Regions from separate parts of the Scopulibacillus cellulosilyticus genome, predicted to be linked through region 2. Evidence: predicted binding sites of a transcription regulator. Region 2 holds the regulator's gene; the other holds the start of a gene.
What was found. Region 2 encodes NrdR, which represses ribonucleotide reductase genes. Its sites were predicted from a motif close to AACACNATATATNGTGTT; they were not measured.
Positions count from the first base shown of each region.

Region 1: a site for NrdR is predicted at 6,784-6,801, ahead of ACFQRG_RS14955 (vitamin B12-dependent ribonucleotide reductase). Genes of this name have one in related genera too.

Region 1 is NZ_JBHTCO010000019.1:133,861-146,580, reverse strand. It holds gene ACFQRG_RS14980 (DEAD/DEAH box helicase) at 1-1,569, opposite strand, end outside; glycine riboswitch at 1,697-1,802, shown strand; gene gcvT (glycine cleavage system aminomethyltransferase GcvT) at 2,045-3,139, shown strand; gene gcvPA (aminomethyl-transferring glycine dehydrogenase subunit GcvPA) at 3,155-4,510, shown strand; gene gcvPB (aminomethyl-transferring glycine dehydrogenase subunit GcvPB) at 4,503-5,975, shown strand; gene ACFQRG_RS14960 (rhodanese-like domain-containing protein) at 6,007-6,390, opposite strand; gene ACFQRG_RS14955 (vitamin B12-dependent ribonucleotide reductase) at 6,906-9,470, shown strand; gene mntR (transcriptional regulator MntR) at 9,606-10,031, shown strand; gene ACFQRG_RS14945 (patatin-like phospholipase family protein) at 10,150-11,034, shown strand; gene ACFQRG_RS14940 (SA1362 family protein) at 11,084-11,485, opposite strand; gene ACFQRG_RS14935 (DUF1385 domain-containing protein) at 11,531-12,502, opposite strand; gene ACFQRG_RS14930 (YqhR family membrane protein) at 12,691-12,720, shown strand, end outside.
Region 2 is NZ_JBHTCO010000014.1:150,910-163,629, forward strand. It holds gene ACFQRG_RS12010 (MaoC/PaaZ C-terminal domain-containing protein) at 1-380, shown strand, start outside; gene ACFQRG_RS12015 (winged helix-turn-helix domain-containing protein) at 495-1,217, shown strand; gene pnpS (two-component system histidine kinase PnpS) at 1,198-2,568, shown strand; gene polA (DNA polymerase I) at 2,621-5,251, shown strand; gene mutM (DNA-formamidopyrimidine glycosylase) at 5,267-6,097, shown strand; gene coaE (dephospho-CoA kinase) at 6,139-6,735, shown strand; gene ACFQRG_RS12040 (glyceraldehyde-3-phosphate dehydrogenase) at 6,834-7,868, shown strand; gene speD (adenosylmethionine decarboxylase) at 8,131-8,514, shown strand; gene nrdR (transcriptional regulator NrdR) at 8,669-9,139, shown strand; gene ACFQRG_RS12055 (replication initiation and membrane attachment family protein) at 9,204-10,583, shown strand; gene dnaI (primosomal protein DnaI) at 10,596-11,528, shown strand; gene ACFQRG_RS12065 (putative sporulation protein YtxC) at 11,695-12,525, shown strand; T-box leader at 12,637-12,720, shown strand, end outside.

The DNA.
Region 1 (12,720 bases), on a different contig from region 2:
TGATTCTTCAAAAATAGCTGCTATCTGCTTATCAAGATTTTTGATATTCAGACGTGCCAAAATATCATCAAGCTCGCCAATCACATTTTCAAATAGATTGATTTTATCATACAATAACTGTAAAATGTGTTCTTCGACAGTATCCTTAGTAGCAAAGTTATAAATATGGACATCGTTTTCTTGGCCAAGACGGTGGATTCTGCCGATGCGCTGCTCTATTCGCATAGGATTCCAAGGTAAATCATAATTAATAATATGATGACAAAACTGTAAGTTAATTCCTTCGCCGCCGGCTTCAGTTGCAATCAGAACTTGTGCCTGGTTTTGAAAAAGTGTTTTCATCCAGTCTTTTTTACCTCTTTTAAATCCGCCCCGGAAAGGGACCGATGAGATACCATGCTGTTTCAGGAACCATTGAAGATAAAGTTGGGTGGCCCTGTATTCTGTAAAAATAATAACTTTATCATTAATTTTTTTTATGATTTCTAATGCTTTTTCAGCTTTAGAATTTTTATTAATGAGTTGAACTTTCTCCATAATAGGCTGAATGAAATCTGATAATGCGCTCTGTTCCTCCGCTTTTTCTAACATCTTTTTCAATGTCATATAGACAGCTTCACGGCTTGAGCATGCCTCTCTTTGTAATGTTAATAATGAGAATCCTTGAATTTGAGACGAATCTTTTAATAGGTTAAGCGAATCATATAAGTCACGTTCTTCAATAGACAAGGGAACTTCTACTGACTCAACAATTCTCTTTGGCCAGTCCATCTTTGTGTCCTGACGGCGGTTTCTTACCATCACTTGATTAATTAAATCTCGCAATTTCCCCTCATTTTTAACATCATTTTTCCCGGAACGGTAATCTTGTGCAAATGTGTCGGCGCTGCCTAAGTAACCTGGTTTTAATAATGAAACAAGATAGAATAGTTCATCCAAGCGGTTTTGAACAGGTGTTGCAGTTAATAATAAACAAAATTTCTTTTTTAAAGACTGTACAAATTGATAATTTTTCGTTTTATGATTTTTAAGTTTATGAGCTTCATCAATAACGATAAGATCATAGTTTTGTTTTAAGATAATTTCTTTGTGCGGACTCCGTTTCGCGGTATCAATGGATGATATAACAACATCGCACTGTTCCCATACATAAGACTTTCTTTGAGGGACAGCCGGAATATAAAATTTACTGTTTAATTCATTTGACCATTGTAAAACTAAGGATGCCGGTACGAGTATCAGTATTTTTTTAACGAGTCCCCGGATCATATATTCTTTCATAATGAGCCCTGCTTCAATGGTTTTCCCGAGTCCTACCTCGTCAGCGAGTATCGCTTTGCCATGCATATCTTCTATAACAGTTTGAGCAGTCTCAACTTGGTGTGGAAGCAGCTTTAGGTTGGGAAGCTGCTCAGGTGCGATTAATCCATGAAAAGACGGAACTATCAGCTGCTTTTCCGCTTCATAAGCAAGCTTGTACATATCCCAATGCGCCCATGGGCCGTCAGCGTCAATTTTTGATAGAAATTCTTCATGCCAAGAGCGATTAAAAACTATTTCTGGAATCATGATGCCCTTCCTTTCATCCTAAATTAAACATTGCAAAAATTGATGAAAAAAGTTAGGATAATACTTGTAGTATGATCAATATGATATAGACATATAAGTTCAAGTTAAAAAATGAATATTTAAGCGAATGACAACAAGGGGAGAGACCCGCTGCTTTAAGTTTTATGCAGCAGGCGCCGAAGGAGCAAGCAAATATTTGTGAATCTCTCAGGCAAAAAGACTCTTGTTAGACGCACCTCTGGAGAGTGCTCTTTGAGCCACCAACGGGGAAACCATTTCGGCTATAATGCCGGTTTGGAATAAAACTTTCAGGTTTAAGGACAGAGGAACACAAGAGGATTGTGTTTCTTTGTCCTTTTTTGTACTTTCTGAAACTTTAGCTTTTTAAGAATGAATGTACAAACATCATTTAGATATTCATTGCCAGCCGGCTCGTAAGAATATCAAGCTTTCTTTATTAATTGGAGGGGATGACATGACTGAAGGAAAAAAGACACCAATGTATGAAATTTACAAAAGCCAAGGGGCTAAGCTTGTTGACTTTGGCGGTTGGGATCTTCCGGTTCAATTTTCAAGTATTAAAGAAGAGCATGAAGCTGTTAGAACAAAAGCGGGTTTATTTGATGTTTCCCATATGGGAGAAATAGAAATCACCGGGAAAGACGCGGAAAATTTTATACAATATATGGTTACTAATGATGTTTCTAAGATGACGGAAGGCTCTGCCCAATATAATGCCATGTGTTATGAAGACGGCGGAACTGTAGATGATCTCATTGTTTATAAAAAAGGGCATGATAATTTCCTCCTGGTTGTTAATGCAGCTAATACAGATAAAGATTTTGACTGGATTAAATCACATCAAAAAGGCGATGTAGAAATTAATAATATTTCTGATGAAGTCGCTCAGCTTGCGATTCAAGGACCGAAAGCAGAACAAATTTTACAAACACTCGCAGAATTTGACCTTAGTACAATTGGACCTTTTAAATTCAAAGAAATTTCAATTAATAGTGTTAACAGTTTAGTATCCAGAACCGGCTATACCGGTGAAGATGGATTTGAAATCTACTGTCCATGGGATAGCGCGCCGGGATTATGGGAAGCGATTCTTGAAGCCGGAAAGGATGAAGGACTTCTTCCTTGCGGTTTAGGCGCCCGTGATACGTTAAGATTTGAAGCTAAACTGGCTCTTTACGGCCAAGAGCTTTCTAAAGATATTTCACCGATTGAAGCAGGCATCGGCTTTGCTGTAAAAACGAAAAAGGAAGCTGATTTTATTGGAAAAGAAGCATTAAAAAAACAAAGAGAAGATGGTCCCGCCCGTAAACTTGTGGGGATAGAAATGATCGATAAAGCTATTCCAAGAACACATTATGAAGTTTTTGCCGGGGATAAGAAAATCGGCGAAGTGACCACCGGGACGCAATCACCAACATTAAAGAAAAACTTAGGCTTAGCTCTGATTGATGCAGCTTATACTGAGCTTGGCACTGAGTGTGAAGTTGATATTCGCGGTAAACGCCGTAAAGCTAAAGTTGTAAAATCACCATTTTATAAGAGAGGCTAATAGGGAGGCGACACCATGACAACGTTTCGATATCTACCAATGACAGATCAAGACCGCCGTGAAATGCTGGGTACCATCGGCGCAGCATCCGTCGATGAATTGTTTTCAGATGTACCTGAAAAAGTACGCTTTAAAGGGGATTTGAAAGTAGAGAAGGCTTTATCTGAACCGGAACTTCTCCAATTTATGACTAATCTGGCTAAGAAAAATGTTAATACTAAGGAGACGCCTTCTTTTCTTGGGGCTGGTGTATACGATCATTATATTCCATCTATTGTTGACCATGTTATTTCACGTTCTGAATTTTATACAGCTTATACACCATACCAGCCGGAAATATCTCAAGGCGAACTGCAAGCCATTTTCGAATTTCAAACATTAATTTGTGAATTAACGGGCATGGAAGTAGCTAACTCTTCAATGTACGACGGTCCAACCTCGCTTGCTGAAGCGGCTATGTTAAGCGCCGGTGTTACACGCAAAAAGAAAATCATTGTTTCCGGTGCCGTTCATCCTGAAGCGCGGCAAGTATTGGAAACATATGCTAAAGGACCGAATATTGAAATTGTTGAGGTGCCTGTTAAAGACGGTAAGACAGATTTAGACGTCCTTAAGACAATGGTGGACGATGATACTGCATCTGTTATTGTTCAATACCCTAATTTCTATGGTCAAGTTGAATCTTTGAAAGAAATAGAGCAGGCAGCAAGACAAGGTAAGAAAACGATGTTTATTGTATCAAGCAATCCGTTGTCATTAGGCCTATTAACCCCTCCCGGCAAATTTAATGCTGATATCGTTGTGGGCGATTGTCAAGTATTGGGTATTCCTTCATCTTTCGGGGGCCCGCATTGCGGCTATTTTGCAACAACAAGTAAGTATATGCGTAAAATTCCTGGACGTTTAGTCGGTGAAACAGTTGATGAAGAGGGAAGAAGGGGTTATGTATTAACGCTTCAAGCCCGCGAGCAGCATATCCGCCGCGATAAAGCGACATCAAATATTTGTTCAAACCAGGCTTTAAATGCCCTGGCATCATCTGTTGCCATGACAGCGTTAGGCAAGCAGGGCATCCATGAAATTGCTCATCAAAATATACAAAAAGCTCACTATGCAGCTGAACAATTAAGATTGAACAACGTAGATGTATTATCTAAACCTTCCTTCTTTAATGAATTTGTTATTAATTGCGGCAAGCCTGTTAAAGACATTAATCGCCGCTTATTAGAGTCCGGCTTTATCGGCGGATACGATCTTGGCCGCGACGATGAAAAATTTAACGGCCATATGCTGATTGCCGTAACGGAACAACGGACTAAAGAGGAAATTGACCGCTTTGCAGACGTGTTAGGGGGGCTCGTTCATGAATAAACAAGATCAGCCATTAATCTTTGAATATACAAGACCAGGACGTGTTGGATATAGTTTGCCTGAACTCGATGTACCAGCTGCAGATGTTCATGAATTTATTCAAGATGATTATATTCGTGATGAATCACCTGATTGGCCGGAAGTATCTGAGTTACAGATTATGAGGCATTATACTGCATTGTCTAAACGGAACCATGGCGTAGATTCAGGCTTCTATCCCCTTGGCTCATGCACAATGAAGTATAATCCTAAAGTAAATGAAGTCATTGCCCGTATGCCGGGGTTAAGCCATATTCATCCTTATCAAGATGAGGAAACTGTTCAAGGTGCTTTAGAGATGATGTATCGCCTCCAACAGAACCTCTCCGAAATTACCGGTATGGATGAGGTCACTCTGCAGCCGGCTGCAGGCGCCCATGGTGAATGGACAGGATTGAGCATTATTCGGGCGTACCATGAGTCTAATGGCGACTTTAATCGAACAAAAGTGATTGTTCCGGATTCCGCTCACGGTACAAACCCTGCCTCTGCCACGGTAGCCGGTTTTGAAACAGTGACAGTTAAATCGAACGAACAGGGTCTGGTTGACCTTGAGGACTTAAAACGTGTTGTTGATGAAAATACAGCGGCGTTAATGCTGACTAATCCAAATACGCTTGGTTTGTTTGAAAAAGATATTCTGGAAGTAGCGGCAATCGTTCATGAGGCAGGCGGTAAGCTGTATTATGATGGTGCCAATATGAATGCAATTATGGGTGTGACAAGACCGGGAGATATGGGATTTGATGTTGTCCACCTTAATCTTCATAAGACGTTTACCGGACCGCACGGCGGCGGCGGACCCGGATCTGGACCGGTCGGCGTTAAACAAGAGCTTGTGAAATTTTTACCAAAACCTGTCCTTGTTAAAAAAGACGATCTATATACGTTTGATTATGATCGTCCGGAGTCTATCGGCCGCGTTAAGCCGTTCTACGGAAACTTCGGCATTAATGTCAGAGCGTACTCATATATCCGTACAATGGGGCCTATAGGTCTTGCTCAGGTCTCTAAAGATGCCGTATTAAATGCCAACTATTTAATGAGAAGACTGGAACCGTATTTTGATCTGCCATTTGATCAACATTGTAAACATGAATTTGTCCTCTCCGGCAAACGTCAGAAAAAACAAGGTGCAAGGACATTGGATATGGCTAAGCGTATGCTGGATTTTGGCTACCATCCGCCAACCATTTATTTTCCAACAATCGTTGACGAATGTCTTATGATTGAACCAACCGAAACAGAATCTAAAGAAACGCTTGATGAATTTGTTGACACATTAATTCAGATTGTTCGTGAAGTCGAAGAAAATCCGGAAATCGTTCAAGAAGCACCTCATCATACAGTTGTCGGCCGTCTTGATGAAACCCGGGCGGCAAGGCAGCCGGTTCTTCGTTACGAAAGACCGAAACAGGAAGTATAAAAAAAGCAAGCCCGGCGGGCTTGCTTTTTTTTTATTTAGTGCTTTTAACTTTACCTGACCATTTCTTAAATCCGCCTTTCAGCATACTGATGTCTTTGCAGCCCATTTTTTTAAGTGCGGCGGCTGCCCGTGCACTTCTCATGCTGTTTTGGCAATATAGATAAATGGGCTTGTCCTTGCGGATTTCTGATTTACGCATCTTAAGCTGTGTAAGGGGAATGTTTCTAGCACCTAAAATATGCCCGTTTTCAAACTCATTAGGCTCTCTTACATCAATAAGCTGTGCTTTCCGATAACCCGAACGAAATTCTTCTTCTGAAAGAGTTTTTAAATATGTTCGTTGATAGAGAGATCTGACTAAGGTTACGATAATAAAGATAACGATAATAGCCAGAAGGATGATCCATTGCCACATTTACACATTCTCCTTTTATATAAATCTCATTTTTGATAATCCGATTTAAGGTCAACATCTTTTATTATAACTTTTTACAGTCATTTTTTAAATATATAAGAAAGTAATTAAGCATGTTTTCCAAAAAATTATACTTATAAAAGTAAAAAGTTGGCTGGAGCAATCCCGTTGCATTTTAAACAAAATGATGTGATAATGGACAGGCTGATTTTGCTTTCGGCACTTCTAAACTTGATAAAAAAATCAACGTACAAAATTATTCAAATATGATGTTCTCTTTTTAATTACTCGTTTACACTTCAAAAATCGCCGGGTTTTGACGGTTTTTGAAATTGACATTTGCTCATAAATAATATTGAATATACAATATGTAGTGTGAATGTGCGGATATTAAACACAATATGTTGTGTCCTTTTTGGAAAAAGGGTAAAATAATCATAGTACATAATATGAACGCAGCAAGGATCGACAAAGTCTTTCCATTACGGGTTTTTAAATGTCTAAGGAGGATGAATATGAGCACGGTATTATCCGATCATATGGTGATTAATAAAAACCAATTGAATGAGGACATTAAAGAATTTCCTCAAGTTTTTCCAATTACAGATGATATGAAAATCACTCACAGCGGCGTCTCCCGGTTGGTGATGCTCGATAGATATGCTTTTAAGGATACAGAAAAAAGGACACTGAGAAATGGTGACTTTGTTGTTTTAACCGTCAAACCTGATCCGAAATTTCCTGCCAGAGGATTAGGGTTTATTCAATCTATAGATTGGGCTTCTAACAAGGCTGACATTTTAATCAATGAAGAATATCGCCAGGTGCTTGAGGATGAATCGGAGCGCGAAACGGGTCTGATTACCAGATCCCTTGACATTATTGATAAACCTTTGGAAGTTTATTATGAACAAATCGCTAAAAGAAACGCAAAGGGTTTATCTGATGTAGAAGAAACGGAAGAAAAGCGCAAGGCGTCATTTGAACGTTTTTATCATGAATTGGTGAATATGAATTTTGTTCCGGCCGGCCGTGTTTTATACGGTGCGGGAGCGAATACCAATGTCACATATTTTAACTGCTATGTGATGCCTTATGTTAAAGATTCAAGGGAAGGTATTGCTGAACATCGTAAAAAAGTAATGGAGATTATGAGCCGCGGCGGCGGTGTCGGTACAAACGGTTCAACCTTAAGACCAAGAAATACATTAGCCCGCGGTGTTAATGGCAAATCCTCGGGATCGGTCTCATGGCTCGACGATATTGCCAAGCTCACACATCTTGTTGAACAGGGCGGCTCAAGGCGCGGCGCTCAAATGATTATGCTTAGTGACTCGCATCCTGATATCGTTGAATTTATTATTTCCAAGATGCAAAATCCGCGGATTCTCCGTTATCTTCTCGAGACAAGCGGCGATGAGCAAATTAAAAAGGCTGCCAGGGAAAAGTTAAACTTCACACCGCTGACGGAAACGGAAAAAGCAATGTACCAGGGGATTGTCAACTACAAATACATTCCGGGACTTGGCGGTTTTGACCCTAAAGTCATTAAAGAGGCTGAAGATAAGTTAGCGGTTGGCGGTAATTATACGGTTAATAACCCAGATTTTCTGACAGGCGCCAACATTTCTATTTGCTTAACCCGGGATTTTATGGAAGCCGTTGAAAAAGATGAAGATTTTTCATTGCGATTCCCGGATGTTGAGCATTATTCTCCGGAGGAAATGGAGATTTATAATAATGAATGGCATTTATGCGGAGATGTTAGAGAATGGGAAGCCCGCGGATATGCGATTCGAACTTACCGTAAGATCAGAGCAAGAGAATTATGGAATTTAATTAATGTTTGTGCAACATACTCAGCCGAACCTGGCATTTTCTTTATAGATAACGCTAATGATATGACTAATGCTAAGGCATACGGCCAAAAAGTCGTTGCGACTAACCCTTGCGGTGAACAGCCTTTAGCTCCTTACTCAGTATGTAATCTTGCGGCTGTTAATTTGGCAGAAATGGCCAATAAAAAAGACAAAACGGTTAATTTTGAAAAGCTGAGAAAAACAGTGGCAACGGGTGTTAGAATTCAGGACAATGTCATAGATGCGACACCATATTTCCTCGAAGAAAACCGTAAGCAAGCCCTTGGTGAACGCCGTGTCGGCTTAGGGGTTATGGGACTTCATGACTTACTTATTTATTGTGAAACTGAATACGGCTCAGCAGAAGGCAATAAACTTGTTGATAAAATATTTGAAACGATTGCAACCACTGCCTACGAAACATCGATAGAATTAGCTAAAGAAAAAGGCAGCTTCCCATATTTAGTCGGCGAAACAGACGAAGAAACAGAACAACTGAGGAAAAAGTTTACAGAAACAGGTTATGTTAAAAAACTGCCTGAAACAATTAGACAAGATATCTTAAAATACGGTATCAGGAATTCCCATCTCCTTACTGTTGCACCAACAGGTTCAACGGGAACAATGGTAGGTGTGTCAACAGGCCTGGAACCATATTTCTCATTTTCGTATTTCCGGAGCGGACGTTTAGGTAAATTTATCGAAGTTAAAGCGGATATTGTCAAAGAATATCTGGATGCTCATCCTGAAGCCGATGAAAATCATTTACCTCACTGGTTTATTACAGCCATGGAATTAACGCCTGAAGCCCATGCTGACACACAATGTGTCATACAGCGCTGGGTGGACAGCTCTATCAGCAAAACTGTAAATGCACCAAAAGGATATACGGTTGATCAAGTAGAAGCGGTATATGAACGCCTTTATAAAGGCGGTGCCAAAGGCGGTACGGTTTATGTTGACGGCAGCCGCGATTCTCAAGTGTTAACACTAAAAGCAGAAGAAAACAGCTTTGATGATGAAGTTGTTGAACCTGAGGATAAACCAAAAAGCAAAAAGGTTGTGCTTGTGGATACCATTACACAACTTGATAAAACAAATGTCACATATGGTTCAGAAGTCGGCGATACATGCCCGGTTTGCCGCAAAGGAAAAGTAGAAGAAATCGGCGGCTGCAATACATGTACAAATTGTAATGCCCAATTAAAATGCGGCTTATAATTAATTTAAAAAGGTTGGACGATGTCCAATCTTTTATTTTCGTGACAACGGCACTTATTGCGCTTGTTTTTCAAAAAGATGTATAGTAAGATTTTATTGAAAAGTAAATTGGCGACAATGTTAGGGGGGGACCACATGCCGCCGACACCGAGTATGGAAGATTATATAGAACGTATATATTTATTGATTCAGGATAAGGGTTATGCCAGGGTATCGGATATCGCCGAAGCCCTAGAAGTCCACCCCTCTTCAGTGACAAAAATGGTCCAGAAGCTCGATAAGGATAACTATCTAATATATGAAAAATATCGAGGCTTTATCTTATCATCAAAGGGTGAGAAATTAGGTAAACGTCTTGTTGACCGCCATGAATTATTAGAAGGATTTCTTAAAGTCATAGGCGTTAGTCAAGAGAATATATACGAAGATGTCGAAGGTATCGAACATCATTTGAGTTGGGACGCTATTGACCGGATAGGCGATCTTGTCCAGTTTTTTCAAGATGACCCGTCCCGTGTTGAACAATTGAGAGATATTCAGCAACAGAATGAAGACATATAATAAACAACTTAATGATTAAAAAATAACTGTTTTTAAAACTCGTCCGGCGAGTTTTATTTTTTGGTCTATTCCAGCCGAAATAAAACTAAATATCTAAAGTAAGAGGGGAGGGGCAATTTTGTGGATTGATGGCGTTTTTTCAGGCGGCGGAGTAAAAGGGTTTGCATTTGTAGGTGCTTTAGAAGTGATAGAACAAGCGGGATTTCGTTTTCGGCGCCTAGCAGGAACAAGTGCTGGCTCGATTATTGCGGCATTGTTAGCAGCAGGTTATACGAGTAAAGAAATTCGCTATCATATGGAAAACATGCATCCCGACATTTTTATGGACAAAAAATCTTTTTTTCGCTTTCCTTTTTTTAAATGGTTAACACTGTACTGGAAAATGGGGCTGTATAAAGGAAATGTTTTAGAAAAATGGATGAAGGATCTTCTTCATAATAAAGGGGTGGAATCTTTTTATGACTTAGGGCCTGACACACTTAAAATTATAGTTTCAGATTTATCCCGGGGATCATTGGTCGTCATTCCTGATGACTTAGTTCATTATGGTATTGACCCTGAGAAATTTTCTGTAGCAAGAGCAGTACGAATGAGCTGCAGTTTACCGTTCTTCTATGAACCTGTCACTCTTTATAATCAAAAAGGTGAAAAATGTATTATTGTTGACGGCGGTGTGTTGAGCAACTTTCCGTTGTTCGTTTTTGATACACAAAATAATCTTCCTGTAAGACCTTTTTTGGGGTTTCAATTAAGCGGTCAATCCGAAATGTTTGCAGCAAAAAAGATTAAAAACGCAGTCGATCTCTTTCACAGGTTATTTTTGACGATGAAAGAAGCGCATGATGCAAAATATATATCGAAATATGCCGCTTCAAATATTATATTTATTCCGGTAGACAAGGTACAGACTGCTGATTTTAAACTTTCAAAAGAAGACCGCGATGAGCTTGTTGAAATCGGGAGGAAACGGGCACAACGTTTTCTGAAAAAATGGACGTATTAAAAAAACGGTTTGGAGAAGAATCCAAGCCGTTTTTTGTAAACTTTTTTATCTAGAAAAGCATACGTTTTTTCTTTTTATTTTTTTTACCGTCGATCACTGTTAGATGTCCATGATTTTTACGTTTTAATTTGGTTATTGAGGATTGTCTTTTTTGTTGCTTTGATCGTATCACTTTAAGGTGGGAGCTTCGGGCAGCGCGGGACTTGGAACCCAATTTAAATCGCCTTTTTGATTGCCTGACTGCTCTTCTGTAGGCCGCTGATTCGTTGCCTTTATTTGATTGATGGTTGATGAAGCGTTTATATAGTAAAACCCCTAACCCAATCACAAGTCCACCTATTGCTATTTGAATGATGAGAGATACGGGATTAGTCACCATAAACGATACTAATCCAACAAAGCTCAAAGCAATAATAAGATAGAAAATGAGGTTATACACAGACGCTTTCACCACCACTCACCTCCTTGAATTTTAAACAGAAAAATAACGGGTGTATTACATCTCTGTCTTTTCTAATGGTTTACCAATCAGCAAATTTTCTTGAAAGGCAGCTTCCCGCTTTCTCATCTCTTCAAAAGCGCAAATCGCGACCTCAATTTGTTCACTGTCAGGTTCTTTAGTTGTTAGAAGCTGCAGCCATAAACCGGGATAACCTAACCATTTTAAAACAGGGACATGGCGAAGTTTATTTGTAAAACGGAGAACTTCATAAGCAATCCCTAAATCCACTGGAATCAATAAAATTCGATAAATGAGCCGCAGCCAGAGCGGATCAGTTGGTACAAAAAAGTAAAGGACAATACTAATAATCGCAGTGAAAAGAATATAACTGCTTCCGCAGCGGTAATGAAGGCGTGAATGTTTTTTTACATTACTGACTGTCAGAGACACATGCTGCTCAAATGTATTAATAACTTTATGTTCGGCACCATGGTACTGGAATACGCGCTTCATTAACGGTGTTAATGATACAAAATAAATGTATCCTAACAATAAGACGATTTTAAAAAAGCCTTCTAATAAAATCTGTGATGTTTGTCCTCTGAATATAGCAATCGGTCTAAATAAATCCGCTATGACTGCGGGAACTAAAGTGAAAACAAATTTTGCAAATATAAAGGAAAGAATGCCCAGAATAGCGATTCCAATAACTAATCCGATATTCGTTTTCTCTTTTGGCTTCTCTTTATTTTTATCCGGCAGATGTTCCGGGTCGACATCGTATACTTCAGAGGCAAAATTTAAATGTTTTGTTCCTAAGGCGCTTGATTCCAGGATAGCAACTATCCCTCTTAAAAAAGGAATCTTTTTAAGTATGTTTACAACAGGAAAGGATTGTTTCGGACATTCATAATAATCAATTGAATGGTCCTTAAGACGGACAGCTGTTACCGTCGTATATTTTCCTCCCATCATAACGCCTTCAATAACCGCTTGCCCGCCGTAAGCAGGCTGCTTTTTATCCATGGAATCACCAACCTAATGACTTCAATTTATTATTTCCATTTTACTAGAAATAATAAAAAAGCTCTAGGCTGTTGTTCTTTTTCGATAATATTTTTACCCGACAGAATAAATTTATACACCTAAACCCATTATCTTTTTATTACTTTTGGATATACTACCTTAAGAATAATGGATTGGAGGTAATCAGCATGAGTGGATCTTCAAAACTTGAACAAAAT
Region 2 (12,720 bases):
TGCTTTTGTACTTAGGGTTATCCGATGATAATAATCCTTTATTTATACAACATGATTATGCCTCATTAACACCGTATAAAAAACCAATTGTGCCGCAAATTATGCTTACAGGTATGGTGACAGGAGCGATTTCCAAAATACTTCCCGGTCCGGGCAGCTGTATTCTCAGCCAATCATTACAATTTCCTAAGCCTGTCCATCACTATGAAGAAGTTCATATGTTATTAACAGTTGAAGAAGTAAGTCTTGAAGATAGACATATAAAAATCAGCGTCGACGGAGAAAACAATTCAGGTGATCAAGTCATCGTTGGAGAATTAATTGTATCGCCGCCGTATCCGCCTAAGTCCATTACATCTTCAACCTTGGAGAACTTTTAAAACCTCGCTTAAGTGAGGTTTTGTTTTTTTGTGATGTAGTTTATCATCCCTATAAAAAATAGTATGATTAAGAGGTAAAAGGATTCGATTCAGCTTAAACTGGAGGTTATTGCCTTGTCAAATAAAATACTTGTTGTCGATGATGAACCATCTATAGTCACGTTGCTATCTTTTAACCTTGAAAAAGCAGGCTTTGAAGTATTAACCGCTTCAACAGGCAATGAAGCCCTTGAAAAGGCACAAAATTATTCACCTGACCTTATTGTATTGGATTTAATGCTGCCGGAAATGGGCGGATTAAATGTTTGTAAAACATTAAGACAAAATCAAATGTTTATTCCAATATTAATGCTGACAGCAAAAGATGATGAATTAGATAAAATACTGGGGCTTGAGCTTGGGGCAGATGATTACATGACGAAGCCCTTCAGTCCAAGAGAAGTCGTCGCCCGTGTTAAGGCAATATTGAGGCGGTCAAATCAAGTGAACCCTGTAAAACAGCAAACAGAAGACTTTAAACTGGCTGTTGGCGAGATATCTGTTTATCCTGATAAGTATGAAGCGTTTTTCCAAGGTGATCTGATGACACTGACACCTAAAGAATTTGAACTGTTGCTTTACTTAGTAAAAAATAAAGGTAAAGTATTAACGCGAGAGCAGCTTTTAAGCACTGTTTGGAACTATGATTTTGCCGGCGATACCCGAATTGTTGATGTACATGTCAGCCACTTAAGGGAAAAAATTGAAAAGGATACCAGGAAGCCGTTGTATATCAAAACAGTACGGGGATTAGGATATAAATTAGAGGGACCAAAGAATGAATATCCTGACAGATAAAATTCTCCATATAAAACATAGGCGGATAATTTGTGCTGTACTTTTTCTTCTTATTATTTATGTCCTTGGTTTGTTTGTACCGTATTTGGACAGTATCTTCATCTTAATTCTGGGTATAGCCATTATACTTTTTTATGAATTTGTCCTGAAAAGGTATAAACAACCAGTCGCTGATGCTGCTGCAATGGCTGAGGACCTTGTATACGGCAAATATAAAAAACGTATACCTGAACCTGTAAAAAATACTGAATTAGCCCGGCTTAACCAATCCCTTAATCATTTAGCTACAAACTTGGAAAAAATGACAAAATCCTATCAAACACAAGAGGATAGATTGGAAACTTTGATTGAAAATATTGGGAGCGGGCTAATTTTTATTGACAGCCATGGCCGAATAAATTTGTTAAATAAGACCTACAGAGAAACTTTTCGGGTGAAGACGAACAATTGGAATGACAAAACATATTATGAAGTCATTCCATATCAGGAAGTCATTGATATTATTGATGAAACCTTCAGTACCGAAAGAAGGTTAACAAGGCAAGTTCTTTTGCCTGTTCATATTGAAAGAAAACATTTTGACGTTTCCTGTGCCCCGATTTTAGCCCAACAAAAGCGTTTGCGAGGTATCGTTGTCGTTTTTCATGATATAACAGAACTGAAAAAGCTTGAAAAAATGAGAAAAGATTTTGTGGCGAATGTTTCACATGAATTGAAAACGCCGGTTACTTCCCTTATTGGCTTTACCGAAACACTTTTGGACGGGGCGATGGATGACAGCGAATTAAAAACAAAATTTCTTAACATTATTCTTAATGAAAGTAAAAGACTGCAAAGCCTTATTCAAGATCTGTTAGAGTTGTCAAAAATCGAACAAGAACATTTTATGATAAAATGGCAAAGTGTTTCATTAAGAGATGTATTAGAAGACACACTAATTATTTTAAAAGAAAAGGCTCATCAAAAATCCATTATTTTGGAAGTTCTCCCATCCAGTAAAAGTCTGGCTTTAGGTGATCCATATCGCATCAGACAAATGATTATTAATTTAGTGACCAATGCCATATCTTACACCCCGGCCGGCGGCCATGTCTGGGTACAAGTTAGAGATACAAAAGATGATGTTGAGCTGATGGTTAAGGATACTGGGATTGGGATTAGTGAAGATCAAATTCCCCGTATTTTTGAACGATTTTACCGTGTTGATAAAGGACGAAGCAGAAATCAAGGCGGTACAGGACTTGGACTGGCAATCGTCAAACATCTTGTAGAAGCGCATGAAGGCCGTATTGATGTATCAAGCGAAATCGGCAAAGGGACAACTTTTACAATAACATTTAAAAAAGCTTAAAAAACTTGCCAAGATATAAATTCTGATAGCAGAAAAAAGGAGATGTCATTCATTGAATAAGCTCATCCTAATTGATGGCAGCGGTATTGCCTACAGAGCATTTTTTGCCCTGCCCTTACTTAATAATGATAAAGGGGTTTATACAAATGCTGTGTACGGCTTTACGACAATGCTGATGAAAATTATTGAGGAAGAAAAACCCTCTCATGTTCTTGTAGCATTTGATGCTGGAAAAACGACGTTCCGGCATAAAACATATAAAGAGTATAAAGGCACCCGTCAAAAGACACCGCCGGAACTTTCTGAGCAATTTTCATTTATTCATGAATTGTTAGATGCGATGGGCATCAAGAGATATGAAATAGAAAACTATGAAGCAGACGATATCATAGGCACTTTAGCGGTACAGGCCGAAAAAGAAGGCTTTGAAACTAAAGTTGTTACAGGTGATAAAGATTTGCTTCAGCTGGTGGATGATCATGTCACTGTCTCCTTAACAAGGAAAGGCATTACGGATGTTGACGATTATGATAAAGAAAAAGTATATGAGCGTTATGAAATTACTCCGGATAAAATCATAGATCTAAAAGGGCTGATGGGCGATTCTTCAGATAATATTCCCGGTGTACAGGGAGTTGGCGAAAAAACAGCTATTAAATTACTAAAGCAATTTGGTTCCATTGAAGACATTTATCAATCATTAGAAGATGTTTCCGGTAAAAAATTAAAAGAAAAGCTGGAAAATGACCGGGAGAAAGCCTTTCTGAGCAAGGAACTGGCCACAATTGAAAAGCACGCGCCTATTGATGTTAAGTTAGACGATTTACAATATGAATATAAAGTCACAAGCGAGTTAATTGATCTGTTTAAAGACTTAGAATTTAAAACGCTTCTGGAACGGGTCGGCTTTGATGAAGTGATTAGCGAAGATGCTGAAGAAGAAACTTTAGAATTTGAAATGGTGACAGAAGTTAATGAACAGCATTTAGCTTCGCCAAGCGCCCTTGTTGTTGAAGTTCTTGAAGATAATTATCATTATGCTGACATAGTTGGTCTGGCATTAGCTAATGAAAAAGGCCGCTTCTATATTCCGACGGAAACAGCCTTAAACTCATCAATTTTTAAAGAATGGCTTGCTGATGCCAATCAAAAGAAAATTGTGTTTGACGGCAAGAAATCAATCGTTTCATTAAAATGGCGCGATATTGACATAAATGGTGTCACTTTTGACATTCAAATGGCTTCATATTTAATTGATCCATCCGAATCATCCCACGATCTATCTGCAATCGCCAAGCGCAAACATATTAAATTTGTTTATTCTGATGATGCTTTTTACGGAAAAGGTGCAAAAAGAGTCATTCCTGAAGGTGAAAAGCTCGGCGATCATTTGATAAGAAAAGCTGAGGCTATGTTAAAATGCCAGCCTCTCTTAAAAGAAGAACTGGAAAATAATGAGCAGTACAGCCTTTTTGCAGAGCTGGAAATGCCCCTTTCACTCGTTTTAGCCGAAATGGAAGAAAAAGGGGTTAAAATTAGCAAGGAAACCCTTGAAAGTATGGGTGAAGAATTAAGAGAAAAACTTGAACAGAAACAAAAGGATATTTACGAATTAGCGGGGACAAGCTTTAATATTAATTCTCCGAAGCAGCTTGGCGAAGTTTTATTTGAGAAATTAAACCTGCCCGTTATTAAAAAGACAAAAACAGGCTACTCAACTTCTGCTGATGTTCTTGAAAAGTTAGAAAGTGAACATGATATTATTTCAGAAATTCTTGACTATCGTCAACTTGGAAAATTGAATTCAACATATATTGAAGGTCTTTTAAAAGTTATTCATCCAAAGACAGGAAAAATTCATACCCGTTTTAACCAGGCGTTAACGCAAACGGGAAGGTTAAGCTCTACAGATCCTAACCTGCAAAATATACCTATTCGTCTGGAAGAGGGCCGTAAAATCAGAAAAGCATTTATTCCGTCTAAGCAAGATTGGATGATGTTTTCAGCTGATTATTCACAAATTGAATTAAGGGTCCTTGCACACATTGCAAATGATGAAAGTCTTATTGAAGCGTTTGAACATGAAATGGATATTCATACGAAAACGGCTATGGACGTTTTTGGTGTTGATAAGGAGGATGTCACGTCTCTTATGCGGCGCCATGCGAAGGCAGTTAACTTTGGTATTGTCTATGGTATTAGTGATTACGGCTTATCCCAAAGCTTAAATATTACCCGAAAGGAAGCAGGGGCTTTTATTGACCGTTACTTAGAAAGTTATCCAGGGGTAAAACAATACATGGAGGATATCGTTCAAAAGGCAAAGCAAGATGGGTTTGTAACGACTTTGCTTCATAGAAGACGTTATTTACCGGATATTACAAGCAGGAACTTTAACCGAAGAAGCTTTGCGGAACGTACAGCAATGAATACTCCGATCCAAGGAAGCGCAGCTGATATTATAAAAAAGGCAATGATTCATATGGCAAAGCGGCTTAAGGATGAAAGGATGCAAGCAAATATGCTGCTTCAAGTTCACGATGAATTGATTTTTGAAGCACCGAAGGATGAAATAGATAAGCTGAAAACCATCGTTCCGGATGTTATGGAAAATGCCGTGAAACTGAAGGTGCCTTTAAAAGTTGATTTCTCATTTGGGGACACATGGTACGACGCGAAATAAGAAAGGAAGATATCCGTGCCGGAATTACCTGAAGTGGAAACAGTAAAAGAAACATTAAAGCAACTTATTATTGGAAAAAAGATTGAGGATATTACCGTTCTTTGGCCGAACATCATCAAAAGACCTGATGATGTTCGGGCTTTTCAAACAGAGCTTAAAGGTCAATCAATTAAAGATATAAAACGAAGAGGGAAATTTTTACTTTTTTATTTAAATAAAGATGTTCTCGTTTCTCATTTGCGAATGGAAGGCAAGTATAGTTTACAAGAAGAACATGTTACAATAGATAAACACACCCATGTTATTTTTAAATTTACTGACCAAACAGAGCTAAGGTATCGGGATGTACGAAAGTTCGGCACGATGCATCTGTTTGCAAAAGGGGAGGAATTCTTGTATCCGCCCCTCAGTCAATTAGGACCGGAGCCGCTTGGTTCTGACTTTACGGCAGAATATTTAACTGATCGTTTAGCGAAAACAGACCGTGCGGTAAAAACAGCCTTATTAGATCAAACAATCGTTGTCGGTCTTGGCAATATTTATGTTGATGAAGCCTTGTTCCGTGCATGTATTCATCCATTAACTAAAGCGAGGACGCTAAATCATAAACAAATCGATAATTTGACGAAATGTATTAGAAAGACTCTAAATGAAGCGGTTGAAATGGGAGGAAGTACGATTCGAACGTATTTAAACAGCCAAGGGCAAATGGGCATGTTCCAACAAAAATTAAATGTTTATGGCCGCGTTGGTTCGCCTTGTCCGAATTGCGGACATCCTATTGAAAAAATTAAAGTCGGCGGCAGAGGAACTCATTTTTGCCATGCTTGCCAAGTTATGATTTGAATGAATTCCTGACGCTTTATTCGTGATAAAGGAGAAGACGGATGATAAAAATTGGTTTAACAGGCGGTATTGCCAGCGGTAAAAGCACTGTCTCCGCTATGATTAAAAATTTTGGTATCCCAATTATTGATGCGGATATTATTTCAAGAGAAGTCGTTGAACCGGGAGAGGAGGCATATAAACAAATTGTTGCCTCCTTTGGTTCGGACATATTGTTAGAAAATGGACAAATTAATCGGAAAAAACTTGGCAGTATTGTATTTCAAGATGCTGACCAAAGGATTATACTAAATAATATCGTACATCCTCAAGTAAGAAAAAGTATGTTACAAAAGATAAATTTTTACGAAAAAAAAGGTGAAAAAGCCATTGTCCTTGATATACCTTTACTTTTTGAAGGGAAATTAACAGGGTGGGTTGATAAAAAGTTATTGGTTTACGTTGATCCTAAAACACAGCTGGAAAGATTAATAAATAGAGATCATAGCACGGAAAAACAGGCCTTGGACAGAATACGGTCACAAATGCCGTTGGATGAAAAGAAGGCGCTCGCCGATGCGATTATTGATAATAATGGCTCGGTGGATAATACTTTGCAACAATTAAAAGCGATCTTTAGGCAGTGGCACATTTTTTAATAAAAAATCAAAAAGCGCTTTCAATCTCCGGTTATTATGTTATACTATTTGTAGTTAATTCATAAATTGTATAACACATATTCGGAGGTTGATGTTTCATGCCTGTAAATGTTGCGATAAATGGATTTGGAAGAATTGGGCGTATGGTTTTTAGAAGAGCGATGACAGACGCTTCATTAAATATTAAGGCGATTAATGCAAGTTATCCAGCTGCGACATTAGCCCATTTAATAAAATATGATAGTATTCACGGCCGTTTCCAAGGGGAAGTGGACGTTGTAGACGACAATCATCTTAGAGTTAACGGCGCAATTATTGAACTTGTTAATAACCGTGATCCAAGATGTTTACCGTGGAAAAAATTGAGTATAGATATTGTTATCGAAGCTACGGGTAAATTTAAAACACGTGAGACAGCAGGTTACCATATAGAAGCAGGTGCCAAGAAAGTCATTATTACGGCACCTGGGAAAGATGAAGATATGACAATTGTGATGGGTGTCAATGATGACAAATATGATCCAAACCATCATCATGTTCTTTCAAATGCCTCATGTACAACGAATTGTTTGGCGCCGGTTGTTAAAGTATTGGAAGAGCAATTCGGAATTGTCTCCGGCATGATGACTACTGTTCACTCTTATACGAACGACCAAAAGAATATAGATAACCCGCATAAGGATTTGCGGCGTGCGCGTGCTTGTGCTGAATCGATCATCCCAACATCAACGGGTGCAGCAAAGGCAATTTCCAAGGTGCTTCCTGTACTTAGCGGGAAATTAAACGGCATGGCTTTGCGTGTGCCGACACCAAATGTTTCATTAGTCGATCTTGTTGTTGAACTAAATACAAAAGTGACTGTTGATGATATAAATTATGCCTTTCAAGCTGCCTCACAAGCGAATTATAAAGGTATTTTAGCTTATACTGAAGAGCCGCTGGTTTCAAAAGATTTTAATACCGATGAACATTCGGCAATCGTAGATGGATTATCCACTATGGTCATTGATGGAAATAAAGTAAAAGTCTTGGCATGGTATGATAATGAATGGGGATACTCTTGCCGGGTAGTTGATTTGGCTAATTTAGTCGCTTCTTGTATGATTAATACAAATGATGTAAAAGTATCATAGAGAAATTTTCAATGTAACAGAAAAAGGCCCGCCGGTAGCGGGCTTTTTTAAATGAAAGATTGGGAAATTTTAATAGTGTAAAAAAGTCGTTGCAAACTTTATGTAAAACCATTATACTAATCATCGTCAATACAAAATGTACGAAAGAGGATTTGTACAACACTTAAAGGGTTAGGACCTCATCGGACTAACTATCCCCCGTGGTGTTAAAACAATCCTGCATGCTCTAAGCATGGTACTTTTTCCTAAGGGGGAATGTTAAATGGAAACAATAGGACGTCATGTTATATCTGAATTATGGAATTGTAATGTCGATAAATTAAATGATATGGAAATGATTGAGAAAATTTTTGTTGATGCGGCATTAGTTGCCGGGGCAGAAGTTAGGGAAGTAGCCTTTCATAAATTTGCACCTCAAGGTGTAAGCGGAGTTGTTATTATTTCTGAATCTCATTTAACAATTCACAGTTTTCCAGAACACGGCTATGCGAGTATTGATGTATATACTTGCGGTGACCGAATTGATCCGAACGTCGCAGCCGACTATATTGCAAAGGCGTTGGACGCTGAGATATCGGAAAAGATGGAACTGCCAAGAGGTTTAGGTCCAGTACAAATTAAAAAGAAACAAATGACATCTATATAAAAAATGAGATAAAGGGTTGCCCAAGGCAACCCTTTTGATATGACTGTCAGGTTTGTTTCTTTAAAACAGATTGCACTTTTAAAGAAACATACTTGTTATTCGACGTTTTTTTTAATATGATTAAAGTTAAAAGGCCCTAATAGAGGTGGGATTCATGCGTTGTCCTAATTGTAAGGAACTAGGAACAAAGGTTCTTGATTCTCGGCCTGTTAACGATGGGCGGTCTATTAGAAGGCGGCGTGAATGCGAATCATGCCAGTACCGGTTTACAACGTTTGAAACAGTTGAAGAAATGCCGCTTATAGTCGTTAAAAAAGGCGATGATAGAGAATCGTTTAGCCGTGATAAAATACTGCGCGGTTTGATTAAAGCATGTGAAAAGCGGCCAGTGCCTTTAAAGCGCCTTGAAGAAATCGTTAATAAAGTTGAGAAAACTTTAAGGGATCAAGGAATATCCGAAGTGAAAAGTCATGATATCGGCGAGTTAGTTATGGATGAATTGGCTCAAGTCGACGAAGTTGCCTATGTCCGCTTTGCGTCTGTTTACAGGCAGTTTAAAGATATTAATGTATTTATCCATGAATTGAAAGATTTATTGAAAAAAGTCAATAAAGATGATGACTAAAGAGCTTTGTTTAAAGCTCTTTTACACTTTTACCTGTACCCTTTAGATGTGTGAGGTGATCAGGGTGCAAAATTATTGGAAAGAGTTATTACCCGCAGACCGTTATCAGGTCCGCGTCAATGGTTTAATCCATCCTTATGATCAAAAAATTATTAATTATTTATATCAGCCGCTTATAGGGCCAAGAGCAGTCAGTTTATATACTTCACTTTGGCATGAAATTGATGAGATGTCCTTTTTTGGCGACTTATGCTCGCATCATCAATTAATGGTTCGAATGAACTGTCCCCTTGATCTATTGCTGGATGATAGAAAAAAGCTTGAAGCTATTGGTTTGCTTAAGGTTTATAAAAAAAAGGATAATGAACAGACTGAGTTTATTTATGAGCTGCAGCCCCCTTTAACGCCTAAGCAGTTTTTTACGGATGGTTTATTAAACATATATTTATACAATCGAATTGGCCAAAAGGATTTTATCCGATTAAAGAAAATTTTTGTTCAAGAACAGGTAGATAGAAAGCAATTTGAAGATATTACTGTGTCATTTAGCGATGTTTTTCAATCTGTTCATCCATCGGAATTGCGTATAAATAAAGATGAAGTGTCACTAATAAATGATCAATATGAATGGGTAGACAGAAAGAATCCGACAGCACCGTCAGTGACATCAGAATTTGATTTCCAGGCTTTGTATCATCAACTTTCCGATGTTATTATTTCTAAAGAGGCATTTACCTCTGAAGTAAAGGATGCCGTTGTTAAGCTTGCCTTTGTCTATCAGCTGACGCCGGGGCAGATGAGCCGTGTCATTCAAGAAGCCTTTCTGCATACCGGTGTTATAGATATTCAAGAACTTAGAAAACAAGTCCGTAATTTTTACAGGATAGAATCAGGTGATCAACTGCCGGCTCTAAGTTACCGAACTCAGCCTGCGGCTCTTCAGGAAATGGCTAATCGAACACCTCAAAATGAGGAAGAACAGGCTATACAGGCGTTTGAGCAATTATCGCCGTACGAGGTGCTTGAACAAGTGGGACAAGGCGGCAAGCCGGCAGCGGCAGATTTGAAAATTGCTGAGGAAATTTTATTTGAACAAAAATTAAATCCAGGCGTTGTTAATGTCCTCATACATTATGTCATGGTAACAAGTGACCAAAAACTGGTTAAAAGTTATGTCGAAAAAATTGCTGCTCATTGGGCCAGGAAACAAGTGCGTACGGTAAGAGAGGCAATGGCTTTGGCACGCTCTGAACACAAAAAGTATCAACAGTGGTCGCAAACTAAAAATAAAAAGCAATCGCAAAAAACCCGGAAAAATGATCATCAGGAAAGATTGCCGAAATGGATGACCGATAAATCATCCTCGAAAGAACAAACGGGGTTATCAGATGAAGAAGCTGCGAAAAAAAGAAAGTCCCTTGAAGATTATTTAAATAATATATAGGCGGTGGAAGATATGGATTCAATAAAATCTGTCATCCGTCAAATGGCGAAGGGTCAGGACATTGAACAATTTTTCAAGAAAATAACAGATTCTTTGCTGAATCACGGGGATGTACAAGCATTTTTAAACAGCCATGAGGATATATCATTTGCCGCTGTTGAAAAAAGTATCCCAAGTTTGTACCAATTTGTACAAGAACGCAATCAATGCGACAATTGCCCGGGTCTGGAACGCTGCCCGAACGTTTTAAAAGGCTACCAGCCTGAATTAATATATGACAAAGCATCAATCAATTTGGCTTTTCATCCTTGCCCGTTGAAACAAAGAAATGAAGAAATGAAACATCAATCACAATTAATTAATAGTTATTATGTACCGGATGATGTTTTACAGGCAACGTTTCAATCGATAGATACAAGTGATCCAAGACGTTACGATGCCTTAAAAGCCGCGGGGGATTTTGTAAAGGAATATATAGAACATCCTTCCAAAACAAAGGGTCTTTACCTTTACGGCGAATTTGGTGTCGGCAAAACCTATATAATGGGTGCTGTCATGAATAGGCTGAAAGATAAAAATGTATCTTCTTTAATGGTTTATACACCTGATTTTTTCAGGGAACTAAAAGGTGCAATACAGGAAAAAACACTTGATGAAAAGTTAGATTATATTAAGAAGGTACCAGTGCTGATTTTGGATGACATTGGTGCGGAAACGATCTCTCCTTGGATTCGTGATGAAATCATTGGCAGTATTTTGCAATACCGAATGATGAAAAAATTGCCGACGTTATATACGTCAAATTATGATTATGAAGAATTGGAAGATCACTTCTCGTATTCACAAAAAAGCGGGACCGAACTTCTTAAGGCAAAGCGTGTCATGGAACGGATCCGCCATTATACGAAATTGGTTACAGTTAAAGGGAATAATCGCCGGATTTAGGGTCAGCTTTAGGCTGGCCCTTAAACTGTGGATAACTTCACTTTTCGGGGTCAGACCCCAAAAGCTGTGGATAACTTAGTTTAATATTTTTGTAATAAAAATTTAGGACATTTTTTCCCGTCTTGTTCCATATAGTGTAATGAAGAAGGGACAAGGGGGGACCAGGTTGATTTCTGTTACTTTTAAATCAAGGCACGAAGCAGTGTCTCTGAATACACATATTGCTGAAGTAATCAAAGAACCTTTGCATTTTCAAATTCATAAGGAAACGTTAACGATTGGCTTAGAAGATGAACCGTTGTCGGTTGACTTTAGAACGAAGTTTATTGGAATTTTTGTTGACTTTATTATTGACACATACGAAGAAAAATGGCTTCTTGATATTATCTCTTCGACTTTTTATTTTAAAGACAAGCATGACCAGGAAGAAATTTTAGAAATTGTTCAAGCGATATTTGATGGAGAGAAAACAGATCTGCCAAGATTGGATATTTTGCCTTCCAGACGAAATGTTATTAAAGAAGCTGTCCGTGATATCTTTGAAGACCGGACAAGTTTGTCATTTCAATCGGTTATTCGATTCCGCCTTAATAAATATCGGACGTGCTTGCAAAAATATGTTGAGTTGGCTATTGATGAGTACAAGCTTCAACAAGAGTACCAGGCATTTATCGATAAATTAAGGCGAATTGTTAAAGCTTATCGGCCATTACATCACACAATTTATGTTATCGATGATCATCCTTTTAAATTATTTGATAAAAATCACAATTATATAAAAAATGTACATTCGATCCGTTCGTTCTATCCTTTGTTAAAACAATGGGGGATTGAAGCCGAGCCATCCATATTGTTAACGCTAATTGGACTGGCGCCAAAAAATATCTTTGTTTATACAGATCGTCCGGATAATGGCATGATGCAAACATTGCAAAATGTCTTTGAAGAACGGGTAACCTTTCTTCCTAAAAGTACAGCTGTTACAATTAACAAATAAATTGTTTTAGAGTATAATGTTTATTAAAGAAGGTCTAATTTTCTTTTTTTAAAGTCCTTGATTTTATTATCATAAGTGGCTATAATACCTTACATAATACAATTGCTTAAATAAAAAGCCTTGATGAGGACAAGAGTTGTTTTAAATGTCGTTAACAGAGAGGGGAGAATAGCTGGAATCTTCCTAACGAAAAAA